4 regions of the Psychrobacillus sp. FSL K6-1415 genome follow, and region 1 is predicted to be linked to each of the others. Evidence: riboswitches for the same ligand, from Rfam matches in the RefSeq annotation. Region 1 holds a riboswitch; each other region holds the start of a gene.
What was found. A riboswitch is a leader RNA that binds a small molecule or an ion and turns the genes downstream of it on or off. The one in region 1 is predicted to bind S-adenosylmethionine.
Positions count from the first base shown of each region.

Region 1 (3,527 bases):
TCCGCCTAAACTTACCGCAAATACAGGAATTTTAACGTTTTCAACAAATGCCTTAGCGGTGGATTTATTCGGTAAACAGAAGGAAAGGACAGCACCAGCACTACTCGATTGCTTGTTATGCGTTTCGTATCCTGGATGAGTGGAAAGTCCAGGGAAAAAGACATTCTCCACCAAATCATGCCGATTTAGATAGTTTGCAATTTTTTGGGCAGACTGAGCGGATTTTTCAAAACGGACATTTAATGTTTTGATACCTTGAATGAGAGAAAATGAATCTTGCGCACCTAAAATAGCACCAAATGAGTTTTGGATAAATGCTAAACGCTTACCTAACTCCTCGTCTTTTATAACCGCAAGTCCTGCAATAATATCGCTATGCCCAGATAAAAATTTTGTTGCACTATGTAAGACGATATCAATTCCTAAATCTAATGGACGCTGATATAACGGTGTCATAAATGTATTGTCTAAGAAGGTTAAACAAGCATTGGATTTTGCAAGCTCCACGACAGCGGTAATATCAGTAATACCTAAGCATGGATTCGAAGGGGTCTCGATGTAAATCAGTTTTGTATTTGATTGCATTGCACTTGCAATTGCTTCCACATTCGTAAAATCTGCAAAACTGTGCTCAATACCAAAACGAGGCAATACTTCTGTAACAAAACGAAAGGTTCCACCGTATACGTCTTCTGTAATAACGATATGATCGCCTGAAGACAAAAGCATAAATGCAGAAGAAATTGCCGCAATTCCTGATGCAAATGCCAATCCTCTAGTCCCCCCCTCTAATTCAGCAATCGTTTTTTCGAGTGCGTCTCTTGTAGGATTTCCCGATCGACTATAGTCATAAGGTCCAAAATCATCAAAGCTTTCTTGATGGAAAGTGGAGGATAAATAGATAGGAACATTTACAGATCCAGTTTTTATCTCCGAATCTCCGCGTGTAGAGGCAACAATTATACTAGTCTCCAACGACTCTTTGTAATCACTCATTAATTATGACCTCGCTTTCTAATGTATTTAATACTTGTTTTAAATCTGCGATTAAATCTTCTACTTCTTCAATCCCAACCGAAAAACGAAGGAGACTATTATCAACTCCTCGTGCATTCCGTTCCTCTTCAGGTATATCGGCATGTGTTTGTGTAGCAGGATACGTGATAAAGCTCTCTACACCACCAAGACTTTCAGCAAATACAATCAGTCTCAAATTCTTTAGGAAAGGAGCCACCCATTCGCTTTTTTGTAAACGGAAGGATAACATTCCGCCAACTCCTGGATATAACACATCCTTAACAGCAGATTCCTGCTTTAAAAATTCAGTAATTCTTTTTGCATTTAAATCATGCTGCTTCATACGTAGATGAAGTGTTTTTAATCCTCTTATTAACAACCAAGAATCGAAAGGAGAAAGGACAGCGCCTGCAGCATTATGGTTGACTTGCAGTTGTTCACTTAGATCAGTACCTTTTGTTACCACCAATCCTGCAAGTACATCGTTATGTCCCCCAATATATTTTGTGCCACTATGGATGACAATATGGGCACCCAATTCAATAGGTCGCTGTAAATAAGGGGTTAAGAATGTATTGTCTACGATTAACAATAGATTATGCTCTTCTGCTATATCCGCAAATAGCTGTATGTCGATTTCCTGCATTAAAGGGTTAGTGGGTGTTTCGATAAATAAGGCTTTTGTATTTTCTGTTATTAATGCTTTTACTTCTTCAGCTGATTCAAATTTTGTATAAGTAGTACGGATATTATATGAATCTGCGTACTGGTTGAATAATCGGTATGTACCACCATACAAATCATCAGGAGCAATTAACTCATCTCCTGACCGAAAAAGGGATAAAACCAATTGTATTGCAGCCATACCAGAACTACAGGCAAAGCCAGCATCTCCACCTTCTAATTTTGCAATTCCTTCCTCTAAAATAGCTCGTGTCGGGTTCTTAGTTCGTGTGTAGTCGTATCCTGTAGACTGCCCAATCCCATTGTGTTTGTAAGCTGTGGAGAGATAAATAGGGGGATTTACCGCCCCGGTTTTTTCATCACTATGATTTCCCAATTGAACTAACTGTGTATCAATACTGTTTTTTGTCATAAGTATTCATCCTTTACAATTAAAATAAAAAAGAGGATTCTCTAATAAGAAGAGAACCCTCAAGTAAATATCGAAGTTTGTCTTCTTATCTTCAAGACGTCATACGTCTATTGGAATTAGCACCATACCTAAGCGTGGCTGGTTGCTGAGACATCTAAGGGCCAATCCCTCCGTCTCTCTGGATAAGAAAAAAATATGAAATTATCAAAATTTTAAATTTAAATAATCTTAACACTTAGTGGCTATTAATACAATACGTTTTTTTGTTTCAAGTTATGACATAAATGTCAGTATTAAAACAATTACTCCGAGTATTAAAGATATCCATCCCACAACTAACTTGTGAGAATAAGCTAAAGCTACGAGCCCTAATAGAACTGCACCTGCACCTAGCCAAAGGGGAGCATAAAAGAAACCAAGTACCCCTAAGACTATACCTAACAAACCAACCCATAATCCTGTAGAAGAATCCAACATCCACACCTCCCATCCTATAATGTAGGAACTCCAAGAAGAAAAGTCCCTTTACATATTATATGAAGGGTATAGAGGAGGGGCATAAACAATCTGCAGATTCATTGCAGAGATAGGCCATTATGCTGGTCTTTTATTAAATAAACAAAATATTAGAATGTAGCTTAAAATTTGTTATAATTACAAACAGACCCGTTGGTATGTTAGGAGGAAAAATAGCTATGGATACTAAATCACTCTTGATTGAAACTGCTACAATTCTTTTTCAGGAAAAAGGTTACAAAACTGTAGGACTCAATGAAATTTTAAAAGCTAGTAATGTTTCAAAGGGTGCTCTTTACCATCACTTTCCAGATGGCAAAGAAGAACTCTTGATAACTTGTTTACACGCTCTAAAAGAAGACATAACCACAGATATTGAAGCTATTTTTAGTAAGCATCTTACAACTAAGGACGCCATAATTTCAACGATTGATACTTTAATAAATAGCTTTGAAAAAAGAGGTACTATTACTGGCTATACATTTAGCAGTATTGTTAGTGAAATGGCAACAATGAGTGAACCAGTTCGCAAAGCGTGCAGTGAGTTATATGAAAATATTGAACGCATCTACTGTGCTAAGCTATTATCCGATGGCTTTTCGGATGAAACAGCTGCCTCTGTATCGTTATTGTTGACTGCTTCGATTGAAGGGGCCATGATGCTTTGTTTAACGAAACAATCTACGAATCCTTTAAAAACAATTGCAGAACTATTACCGAACTTGTTGGAGAAGCTATAAAAATGGAATTTAAAGCGAAGGTCTTTACTAAACTTTGAGAGGAAGAAAAAAATGCATCAAGAAAACAGACTACCAAGAAATGCAAAGGAAGGCCTATTATTCGGCACAATTATCTCAACACTTACGGTTATATTCATGACCTCCTTAAATATCATTCT
Region 1 is NZ_JBBOOQ010000001.1:594,238-597,764, forward strand. Features, by position in the region: gene metC (cystathionine beta-lyase) at 1-996, opposite strand, end outside; gene MKY60_RS02900 (methionine biosynthesis PLP-dependent protein) at 989-2,113, opposite strand; SAM riboswitch class I at 2,196-2,302, opposite strand; gene MKY60_RS02905 (hypothetical protein) at 2,387-2,590, opposite strand; gene MKY60_RS02910 (TetR/AcrR family transcriptional regulator) at 2,809-3,369, shown strand; gene MKY60_RS02915 (DUF2798 domain-containing protein) at 3,421-3,527, shown strand, end outside.

Region 2 (3,527 bases), 2.3 Mb from region 1:
TGGGAGCAAATAGTTCATAATAGAGAATATTGATTTTTTCATCTCACCAGCATATTCAGTACCACCGATTAACACAGTGCGTTTTTCCATGGATACAATGATAAACGTTTCTGTACGGGTACCATCTACAGCAGGATCCGCTTTGAAATTAGGAGCAGAAAGAATAGTGAAGTCTGTTGTATGTGTAGCAAGATCTTCCTGTGTTGGACGGATAAATAACTGATGAGCGAAAAGATTATGCCAAGCGTATTCGTTAATTACTTGAATACCTAGACGTGATTCTTTATCTGCCCCTGCATATCCTTTAAACTCGAAGATTTCGTCTTGTTTGTTTAAGAAGTTAATCATTTTTTTATATAGAGCATCAAAAACGTCAGAAGAAATTGGTTGGTTTACTGAGCCCCAATCGATTTTGTCTTTTGAAATAGCTTCATCTACTATATACTTATCTTGTGGGGAGCGGCCAGTATATTTCCCTGTTTCGGCTTTTACTGCACCAGTAGAAGTTAAAACAGCTTCTCCTCTTGTTGTAGCTTTTTCCACAAGTTGTGGCACTGACAATTGGCTGCTAACGTTATTTCCTGCTAACAATTCTTTCAGTTCACTCACAGTATCGATTGAATTCATCTTGAATATACCATCCTTTTTTTATATTTCCTCTAAAAAAGAGGAAGTTTTTCTAGATATGTGAAATAGTATAACACATTAAAGTAATTAGTCTATACTAATGAAGCTAATATTTTTCTTTTGTGAATAAAATGCAAACAAAAAAATAGTTGACTTCTGCTACTTATTTACGTATGATGATGAATTGAACGGATACTCTTATCCCGAGCTGGTGGAGGGGTCAGGCCCTATGAAACCCGGCAACCTGTAATTGTTTTATTATTACAAAGGTGCCAAACCTGAGACAAGGTGAAATTCCTTGATTTGATAAGAGTGAAAGGTGCTTATGATATTAATACCTTTCCTCATGTGTATTTACGTGAGTGAGAGGTTTTTTTATTTAACATCGCCCTTTATCCTTGTGTGCCAAGTCCGAAACGGCTTCAAGTTAACTTCAATTCACAGCAATTACATTTACTCTTATGTGATGAAAATGCATGAAACATTTTGAATGGCTTGACATGGGAATGAGTACCGTATCAATTCTTGAGAGAAATCTCGCGGGATATAGGAGGAATAATCTATGACGCAACGTCGATTATTTACATCAGAATCAGTAACAGAGGGCCATCCAGATAAAATCTGTGATCAAATCTCTGATGCAATTCTAGATGCAATTTTAGCAGAAGACCCAAATGCTCGTGTAGCTTGCGAAACGAGTGTGACGACAGGACTAGTATTAGTTGCTGGAGAAATTACTACATCTACATACGTAGATATCCCTAAAGTAGTTCGTTCTACTATTAAAGAAATTGGCTATACACGTGCTAAGTATGGCTTTGATGCAGAAACTTCTGCTGTGCTTACTTCAATTGACGAACAATCAGCTGATATCGCGCAAGGTGTGGACCAAGCTTTAGAAGCAAGAGAAGGCTCTATGAGTGATTCTGACATTGATGCAATTGGAGCAGGAGACCAAGGTTTAATGTTCGGCTATGCTTGTAATGAAACACCAGAGCTTATGCCGCTACCTATTAGTTTAGCGCATAAACTATCTCACCGATTAGCACAAGTTCGTAAAGACGAAACTTTAGACTATCTTCGTCCAGACGGAAAAACTCAAGTAACAGTAGAATATGACGAAAACAATAATCCTGTTCATATCGATACAATTGTTATTTCAACACAACATCATCCAGAAATAACTTTAGAACAAATTCAAAAAGATATTAAAGAAGTAGTAATTAATCCAATTGTTCCTACAAATTTAATAGATGAAAATACAAAATACTTTATCAATCCGACTGGACGCTTTGTAATTGGTGGACCACAGGGTGATGCTGGCTTAACAGGACGTAAAATTATTGTAGATACTTACGGTGGTTATGCTCGTCATGGTGGGGGAGCATTCTCTGGTAAAGATCCAACAAAAGTTGACCGTTCTGCTGCTTACGCTGCACGTTATGTTGCTAAAAACATTGTTGCTGCTGACCTTGCAGATCGTTGTGAAGTACAACTTGCTTATGCAATTGGTGTAGCTAAACCAGTTTCAATTGCTGTAGAAACTTTTGGTACTGGAAAGGTAGAGGAAGTTGAATTAGTTTCATATATTCGTGAACTATTTGATCTTCGTCCAGCAGGAATTATTAAAATGCTAGATCTTCGCCGACCAATATACAAACAAACAGCTGCATATGGTCACTTTGGTCGTACAGACATTGATGTTCCATGGGAGAAAACAGATAAAGCTGCAGCGTTAAAAGAAAAGGCTGGATTATAAGTAGTATGAACAAAAAAGGCTTTCCTATAATGGAAAGCCTTTTTTCATACAAATAATAACTTTCCAATAATACAGCTGATTTTCGTTTCAGGAGGAATTGAACAGCATATATAGTTTTCTTTTACCAGAAAGATCATTAACAAATTTTATTTTTGAAGGGATTTATAGTATTGACCTTTTTCTACATATTCCCGGATAATTCTTTGTACATCAGCTTTATCGTCTTCATTTAGCTCACGCACCACTTTTGCTGGGCTGCCTAATGCTAATGAATTTGGAGGTATTTTTTTGCCAGGTGGTACGAGACTTCCAGCTCCGATAAATGCACCATCTCCAATTTCAGCACCATCTAAAATAATCGATCCCATTCCTATTAAAGCTCCTTTACGTATAGTACAACTATGTAAAGTCACCTGGTGTCCGATAGTTACTTCATCTTCAATAATAAGTGGCTTATTTGGACTCTGATGTAAACAGCTTAAATCTTGTATACTTACTTTACTTCCAATAATAGTAGGAGCAACATCCCCTCTAATTACCGTATTAAACCAAATTGTAGTCTCTGGACCGATTGTCACATCACCTGTTATTGTGACATAATCAGCTATAAAAGCAGAGTCGTCAATAGTCGGTGTTTTACCTTTATATGGATAAATCATTTCGCATACACTCCTTTTGAAATTAGATTATAATTAATCGTATCAGACATAAAGATTGAATGAAACCTAATACCATGAAATTGCAAGGAAAGAAAAGAGGTTTGTTTATATGTGGAAATGGGAAACAGAAGGAAAGCCTAAAGCAGTAATAGTTATTGTTCATAGTGCTTATGAGCATCACAGAAGATATGCTTGGTTAATTGAAAAGTTAAGAAGTTCTAACTATCATATTGTAATGGGTGACCTGCCAGGTCATGGAGAATTAAAGAAATCAAAAACTATTCATGATGAATCCTTTGAACAGTATAAGAACTACATTAAACAAGCGTTGCAAGTTGCAGTTACGTATGATCTTCCAATATTTTTAATGGGACATGGCTTTGGAGCCACTTTACTTATAAAAGTTTTGCGTAAACTAGATATTGAATACGCTGGCGTAATACTAACATCTCCATGGTTACAGCTTCAAAAGCTCCCTTCGA
Region 2 is NZ_JBBOOQ010000001.1:2,871,584-2,875,110, reverse strand. Features, by position in the region: gene pckA (phosphoenolpyruvate carboxykinase (ATP)) at 1-627, opposite strand, end outside; SAM riboswitch class I at 823-940, shown strand; gene metK (methionine adenosyltransferase) at 1,190-2,386, shown strand; gene MKY60_RS13600 (gamma carbonic anhydrase) at 2,533-3,045, opposite strand; gene MKY60_RS13595 (alpha/beta hydrolase) at 3,155-3,527, shown strand, end outside.
Region 2: another riboswitch for S-adenosylmethionine. It lies ahead of metK (methionine adenosyltransferase); the one in region 1 lies ahead of MKY60_RS02900 (methionine biosynthesis PLP-dependent protein).

Region 3 (3,527 bases), 3.3 Mb from region 1:
GTAAATCCTCTTCAAACCCTTCTCCAACTAAAACAGCTATTTTTCTAGTATGTGGCTTCATAAAAGTATTTAACTGACTAAGTGCCGGGGAAGATTTTGTAGTAGTTGTAGTACTCACACCTTGCACTACAAGTCCTAAATTTTCCGCTACCTTATTCGATAAATCCAAATCAACTTTCGCGAACATCTCTAGAACTTGTTGACGAACTGTCAATTCTTTACACTTACCAAGTTCGAAGCTAAATGCACTAATAATATGTTCTTTTTCTGGATTACTCATGCTATTCCAAAATAACTTAGCTTGCGAAAAATGGTCTTTAAAGCTCTCACTTCGTGCACGAACTTTTCGAGCATCTATCTTCTCCTGGTAATGCGAATACCCACCTTCAGCTTCACTAACAGGTATCGGAGTATTCCCAGCAAGAGAGTTTTTATGATAGTTCACTCTTCCCACATTAATCGATTGTCTTCCATATCCATCACGCTGGTTATTGTGGAATGGGCAAACAGGTCTGTTTATCGGTAGCTCATGAAAATTAGGACCACCAAGACGGATTAATTGTGTATCTGTATAAGAGAATAATCGTCCTTGAAGTAGTGGATCATTTGAGAAATCTATTCCTGGTACAACACTTCCTGGATGGAACGCAACTTGCTCAGTTTCAGCAAATACATTATCTACGTTACGATTTAATGTCATCTTCCCTAAAATTTTTACTGGTATCTCTTCCTCTGGCCATAGTTTAGTAGGATCCAAAATATCAAAATCAAATTTAAATTCGTCTTCCTCTGCGATAAGTTGGACTCCAAATTCATACTCAGGATAATCCCCATTATCTATCGCATCATATAGGTCACGACGATGGAAATCCGGATCTTTCCCATTTATCTTTTGTGCCTCATCCCATACAACTGAATGGGTACCAAGTAGTGGTTTCCAATGAAATTTTACAAAATGGGATTTACCTGCCTCGTTAATGAAACGAAATGTATTTACACCGAACCCTTCCATCATACGAAAGCTACGTGGTATAGCCCTATCTGACATTGTCCACATGATCATATGTGCCGTCTCCTCATTGTTAGCAACAAAATCCCAAAACGTATCATGAGCAGTCGCAGCCTGCGGAATTTCATTGTGTGGCTCTGGCTTTATAGCATGCACCAGGTCTGGAAATTTAATAGCATCTTGAATGAAAAAGACAGGAATGTTATTTGCTACTAAATCATAATTTCCTTCTTCCGTATAAAACTTAGTAGCGAATCCTCTAGCATCGCGAGCTAATTCACCAGATCCACGTGAACCTGCCACAGTAGAAAACCGTACAAACACTGGAGTCTTTGTACCAGGTGTTTGTAAAAACTTTGCCTTCGTAAATTCACTAGCTGATTCGTATAATTCGAATTCCCCATGAGCCGCATAACCTCTAGCATGTACTACTCTTTCTGGTATGCGCTCATGATCAAAATGCGTCATTTTTTCACGAAAATGGAAATCTTCTATCAAAGTAGGCCCTCGTTCTCCTGCTTTTAGAGAAAATTCATCCTCAGATATTTTTAGTCCTTGATTCGTAGTCAATGCTTGTCCTTGATCGTCCACACGGAATTTTTCTAATTGTTCATCTTTGCTATTTCCAGTTACTTTCTTATCCAAACAAACTCCTCCTCTACTTATATCTACACTATTGTTAATACCCTGAATGACAGTTCAAAAACCCCTAAAATAGAATCAAATACTTAATCCATAGTAAATTGATAAGAATTACTATTGACTTCTTGTAGATTAAGTAGTACGATTATTCCCACAACTCCATACTACTTATTAAGAGAAGCTGAGGGACTGGTCCGATGATGCTTCAGCAACCGCCACTTCTATGGTATGGTGCTACTTCCAGCAAGAAACTTGAGAGATAAGTGTACATAAAACTACTTACTCTTTTGATTTTCAAAAGGGTTTTTTATTTGCACTTAAAACCAACTTAACACATAGGAATAATTAAAATTAAAAGGAGACGACAACTGTGAATAACTTGTACATCAAAACGGAAAAACAGCAGTATTGGATTAATCAGTTATATGAGTTAGAAGAAAAATTTAAAAGCAAGTCCGCCGAAATTGATGAACAATCTATTTTTCCAAAAGAAAACGTGGATGATTTGATCAATATCGGATATGCAAGCCTTACACTACCTGAATCGTATGGTGGTAATGGATTTTCTGTATACGATATGGTTCTTTTACAAGAAACACTTGCTAGCTTTGATGCCAACACAGCCCTATCAGTAGGTTGGAGCTTAGGTGTTGTTGGTGAACTATTTGAAAACAAACTTTGGAAGAAAGAGAAACTCGATTTTTTTGCAGCAGAAGTATTAAATGGCGCACTCATAAATCGTTCTGTCAGTGAAGCTCAAACTGGAAGCCCAACGCGTGGGGGTAGGCCTGGAACTAAAGCCATAAGAAAAGGAGATTCTTGGATACTAAATGGACGTAAAATATTCACGACCGCATCCCCTGTTCTATCCTACTTTTTAACATCTGCATGGATTGAGGAAAAAGAAAAAGTTGGTTTCTTCCTTATTCCTCGCAATACAGCTGGCCTTTCCATTGAAGAAACCTGGGATGTTGTATCCATGCGAGGAACGAGTAGTAATGACTTAGTATTGAATAACGTAATCGTTCATGAGTCATATCTAGTAGAGCTCCCCGAGTTCGCTAGTGGTGGAAAGATTAATGGGTGGCTATTACATATACCAGCGACCTATCTCGGAATCGCACAGGCAGCAAGAGACTACGCAGTACAGTTTGCCAATACCCATTCACCAAATAGCTTGAACGGATCTATTGCACAGCTGCCAAACGTTCAACAGCTTATAGGAGAAATAGATTTAGAACTTACTAAAGCAAGATTAGTCATTTACGGAGTCGCTACCTCGTATGACAATGAGGCTACAAAAGAACTACTTTCCAACGAAGTAAGTGTGGCAAAGCATATAGTTACTAATTCAGCCATCACTATTGTTGATAAAGCAATGCGTTTAGTTGGCGCCAAAAGCTTACAGCGAACTAATCCACTACAACGTTACTATCGAGATGTCCGAGCGGGACTCCATAATCCTCCTATGGATGATATGACCATTAAGAAACTAGCACTTTCAGCGTTAGAAGAAGTAAAAAATAAAAACTTAGTAAAAGGATGAGGAGAATGAACATGAAAAAGTATTTCAAATTAGTAGCGGTTGGTTTAGTATCCATAACTTTTTTAGCGGCTTGTAGTTCCGGGGAGGCTTCTACTTCGTCAGAAGGTGGTGATGTTCGCAAAGTAAAAGTAGCATATGACATGGCTTCTAAACCTATTTCTTGGTTGGATGACAATGGAAATGCCACTGGATATGATGTAGAAATTATGAAACTAGTAGATGAACTACTACCTGAATATGAATTTGAATATGTGGGGACTACAAGTGATGATCTATTAATCGGAGTAGAGCAAGGCAAGTTTCAGGTTGGTGTGAAAAATGCTTTTTGGA
Region 3 is NZ_JBBOOQ010000001.1:3,883,002-3,886,528, forward strand. Features, by position in the region: gene MKY60_RS19050 (catalase) at 1-1,654, opposite strand, end outside; SAM riboswitch class I at 1,817-1,917, shown strand; gene MKY60_RS19055 (acyl-CoA dehydrogenase family protein) at 2,022-3,197, shown strand; gene MKY60_RS19060 (transporter substrate-binding domain-containing protein) at 3,209-3,527, shown strand, end outside.
Region 3: another riboswitch for S-adenosylmethionine. It lies ahead of MKY60_RS19055 (acyl-CoA dehydrogenase family protein); the one in region 1 lies ahead of MKY60_RS02900 (methionine biosynthesis PLP-dependent protein).

Region 4 (3,527 bases), 1.4 Mb from region 1:
TGGGTGAGGTTGAACAAATTATCTCTTCAAAAAATCTTATAAAAGTTTGGGATCAAAATACCCAGCAAAATTATGTGGAATTTACTGCAAACGGGGATAAGCACCAAATATGGGTAGAGGATAAACAATCTATCAAACTTCGTATTGACCTTGCTAACCAATTTAACTTAGGTGGAGCAGCTGCTTGGTATATCGGCTCTGAAACACCTGATATTTGGAATATATACCATTTCAACAAGTAAATGGAGTGTGAAACCCTAAAATTTAATAACAATTTTCAACCTGAGTCCATATTTAGATGAACTCAGGTTGTTTTAATTTTCCACTAAAAGTAAAAGTACCCAGTCTTTCTCTAAATTATGAGTTGACTGAGAACCTTACCCTCTCATCTTCAATCCTGAATCTTATTTTTCAGATTAGGTAGTCACCCATACTTTATATATATTTAATCCATCCTGCTGAGTATTGACTCTAAATGTGTCTATCGAAGCTAATCTAAAAGCAAGAGAATAAGCAATTTTGTAGTCTGAGGTTATATATCCATCGTAAATTCTTCCGTAAATTTCATTTGCTAAAGAATCGGCCCAAACATCGGCTTCATACAATGTTTCAAAAATTATTTCTTCTCTTTTCCACCTAATATTCATAGCTACACCAACTTTGTAAAGTTATTCCCATTCATAAGGTGTTTCTTGGTAAACATAATAATTCAACCAATTGGAAAATAGCAAATGTGTATGTGACCGCCATGAGTTCATTGGCTTTTGTGATGGATCATTGTTTGGAAAATAATTTTCTGGAACATCAATCTCCACACCTTTTGATATATCTCTTTGGTATTCATCTGCAAGTGTTGTTGCATCATACTCTAAGTGACCAGTAATCATAATATGCTTTTTATCTTTAGATATTACTAGGAAAACACCTGCATCTTCCGAATTGGAAAGCAATATCAGTCGAGGGTCTTGTTTAATCTCGTCGTATAACACAGCAGTGTAACGAGATACAGGTGCATAAAATTCATCATTAAATCCTCGTACTAATTGAATGGTTGGATCGGATAACCGATGACTAAATACACCAAAACATTTTTTGGGTAGGTCGAATTTACCAATACTATAATGATGATAAAGCGCTGCCTGCGCTCCCCAACAAATATGAAGAACAGAGGTCACATGCGTTTTGGACCATTCCATTATTTCAGTCATTTCAGGCCAATAATTAACATCTTCGAATGGTAAATGCTCAATTGGAGCACCTGTAATAATCATTCCATCAAATTTTCTGTGTTTGATATCCTCAAAAGTCGTATAGAAAGTATCTAAATGAGTTTTACTAACATTTTTGGAATCATGTGTTGCCATATGTAAAAAAGTCACATTTACTTGGAGGGATGTATTCCCTAATAATCGTAACAATTGAAGTTCGGTTTTCTCCTTTTCAGGCATAAGATTCAAAATAATTATGTTTAATGGACGTATATCTTGAGTTATTGCTCGATCGGTATCCATGATAAATATTTTCTCTTTTTTAAGAAGTTCAGCTGCTGGTAATTGTTTAGGTATATTTATCGGCAAAATAGTACTCCCCCTTAAATTTAAAAACCCTCTTTTCCTTTATATAAGAAAAGAGGGTGAACGTTTTGCTCTCGATTCTTATCTTTCAAGAAATTATATCTTGTAGGAGTTAGCACCTTTCTGATAAATCAGAGGTTGCTGAAGCTTCAACGGGCCATGTCCCTCTGCTTCTCTTGATAAGAGTTATTAAATTATATTGTTCTTTATTAAAGAATATTAACATGTGTTTTCCAATAATTCAACTTCTTTTAAACTTTGAAACGATTCACTGCTTCCGCAAGTTTATCACTAAGCTCTGTTAAGGTCTCAGATGCTGCAGCAACCGACTGAATCGCTCGTAACTGCTCATCAGAAGACGCACTCACTTCTTCACAGGCTGCTGCGGTTTGTTCTGAAGTTGCAGCCATCACTTGAATAGTATCTACTACCTGATCTTTATAGTTGGAAACCTGTTCAATTTCTGCTGAAACTGCATCAATAGATGTTTGTAAACTATTCATCAATATTGATATTTCACTAAATGTTAACTCAGTATCAGTTACAACAGAACCTTGTTCACGGAATGTTTTGATGGTGTCTGTCATTTGCTCCCCTACAATATGGGATTCACTTTGTAGCTCCGTAATAGTTTGTTTTACTTCCTCTGTGGCTTTAGCAGATTGTTCTGCAAGCTTTCGCACCTCATCCGCAACGACCGCAAAGCCCTTTCCATGCTCACCTGCACGGGCCGCTTCAATACTTGCATTCAGTGCGAGGAGATTTGTTTGTGATGAGATTTCCATAATGGTTTCCATAACACTGCCAATCGCTTTTACTCTAACTTCTAAAGTTGTAAACAATGTAGACATGGAGGTAAGATTAGACTCCCAGTTTTGGAAAGAAGTTTTCAATTCACTCATTTGGTTTTGACCATTTGTATTCATTAAATTTGCTTTAGTAGCTATATCAGTCATCGTTATTGATTTTTCGTTAATGAGATTGATTTGCTCGCTTAAGTGCACGGAACTCTCTGTTACTTCACCAGCATCTTCTGCTGATTTAGATGCACCTTCTGCAATTTCACTAACAGCTAATGACACTTGTTCCGCAGAAGCATTTGTTTCTTCAGCTACAGCACTTAAATTTTCAGAATTTGACTGCACATTATTTGCGGACTCTTTTACAACCTGAATAATTCCATTCATACTGCTAGACATTTTGTTGAAGTTTGTAGCAAGTTGACCAATTTCGTCCTTAGACCTTATATTCGCTTGTACAGTTAAATCTCCATCAGCAATAGAATCCATTAATTTTTTTAGTTGGCCGATTGGTTTTAAAATAGCGCTAATCATGAAATATAATACGATAAATATGATTGCCTCAATGGCTAAAACAATTATTATTATCATTGTACGTATACTGTCTGCTGTTTGGTTTATCTTATTTTCCTCATAAACAGCTCCTATTTTCCAATCCAATTCTGGTATAGTTGTAAATACAGTAATTGTATTAGTACTCTCCGTTCCGTCAGTCACATTTCCACTTTCCAAGGAACTAGATAGCATTTTTTTAACTGATGAATTCTCAGATATGTTTTCACCAAATAAAGTGGGATGAACTATAGCATTACCATCTGCATCCACAATAATTGGATAACCTTCATAACCTAACTCATTGTTTGCTAACGTTTCTGTTAATTTGGATAATAGAATATCAATGGCTAATACACCAACCACTTGGCCATCTCTAATAACAGCTTTTGCACCAGAAATTGCATATTCTCCAGTAGAAGCATCTACAAAAGGTTTAGACCAGCTGAAACTGTCTTTATTTGAAACTGCATTTAAATACCATTCCCTTGAAGTAGGATCAAAATCTGCTCCTAGGTCTGCTTCTGGGATAATTTCAATCGATTTATCAGGTAAAGCTATGTAGACTGAAGCTACAGCGTCATATAATGAAACAAATTCA
Region 4 is NZ_JBBOOQ010000001.1:1,995,981-1,999,507, reverse strand. Features, by position in the region: gene MKY60_RS09345 (LysM peptidoglycan-binding domain-containing protein) at 1-242, shown strand, start outside; gene MKY60_RS09340 (hypothetical protein) at 417-647, opposite strand; gene metA (homoserine O-acetyltransferase MetA) at 669-1,577, opposite strand; SAM riboswitch class I at 1,653-1,760, opposite strand; gene MKY60_RS09330 (methyl-accepting chemotaxis protein) at 1,826-3,527, opposite strand, start outside.
Region 4: another riboswitch for S-adenosylmethionine. It lies ahead of metA (homoserine O-acetyltransferase MetA); the one in region 1 lies ahead of MKY60_RS02900 (methionine biosynthesis PLP-dependent protein).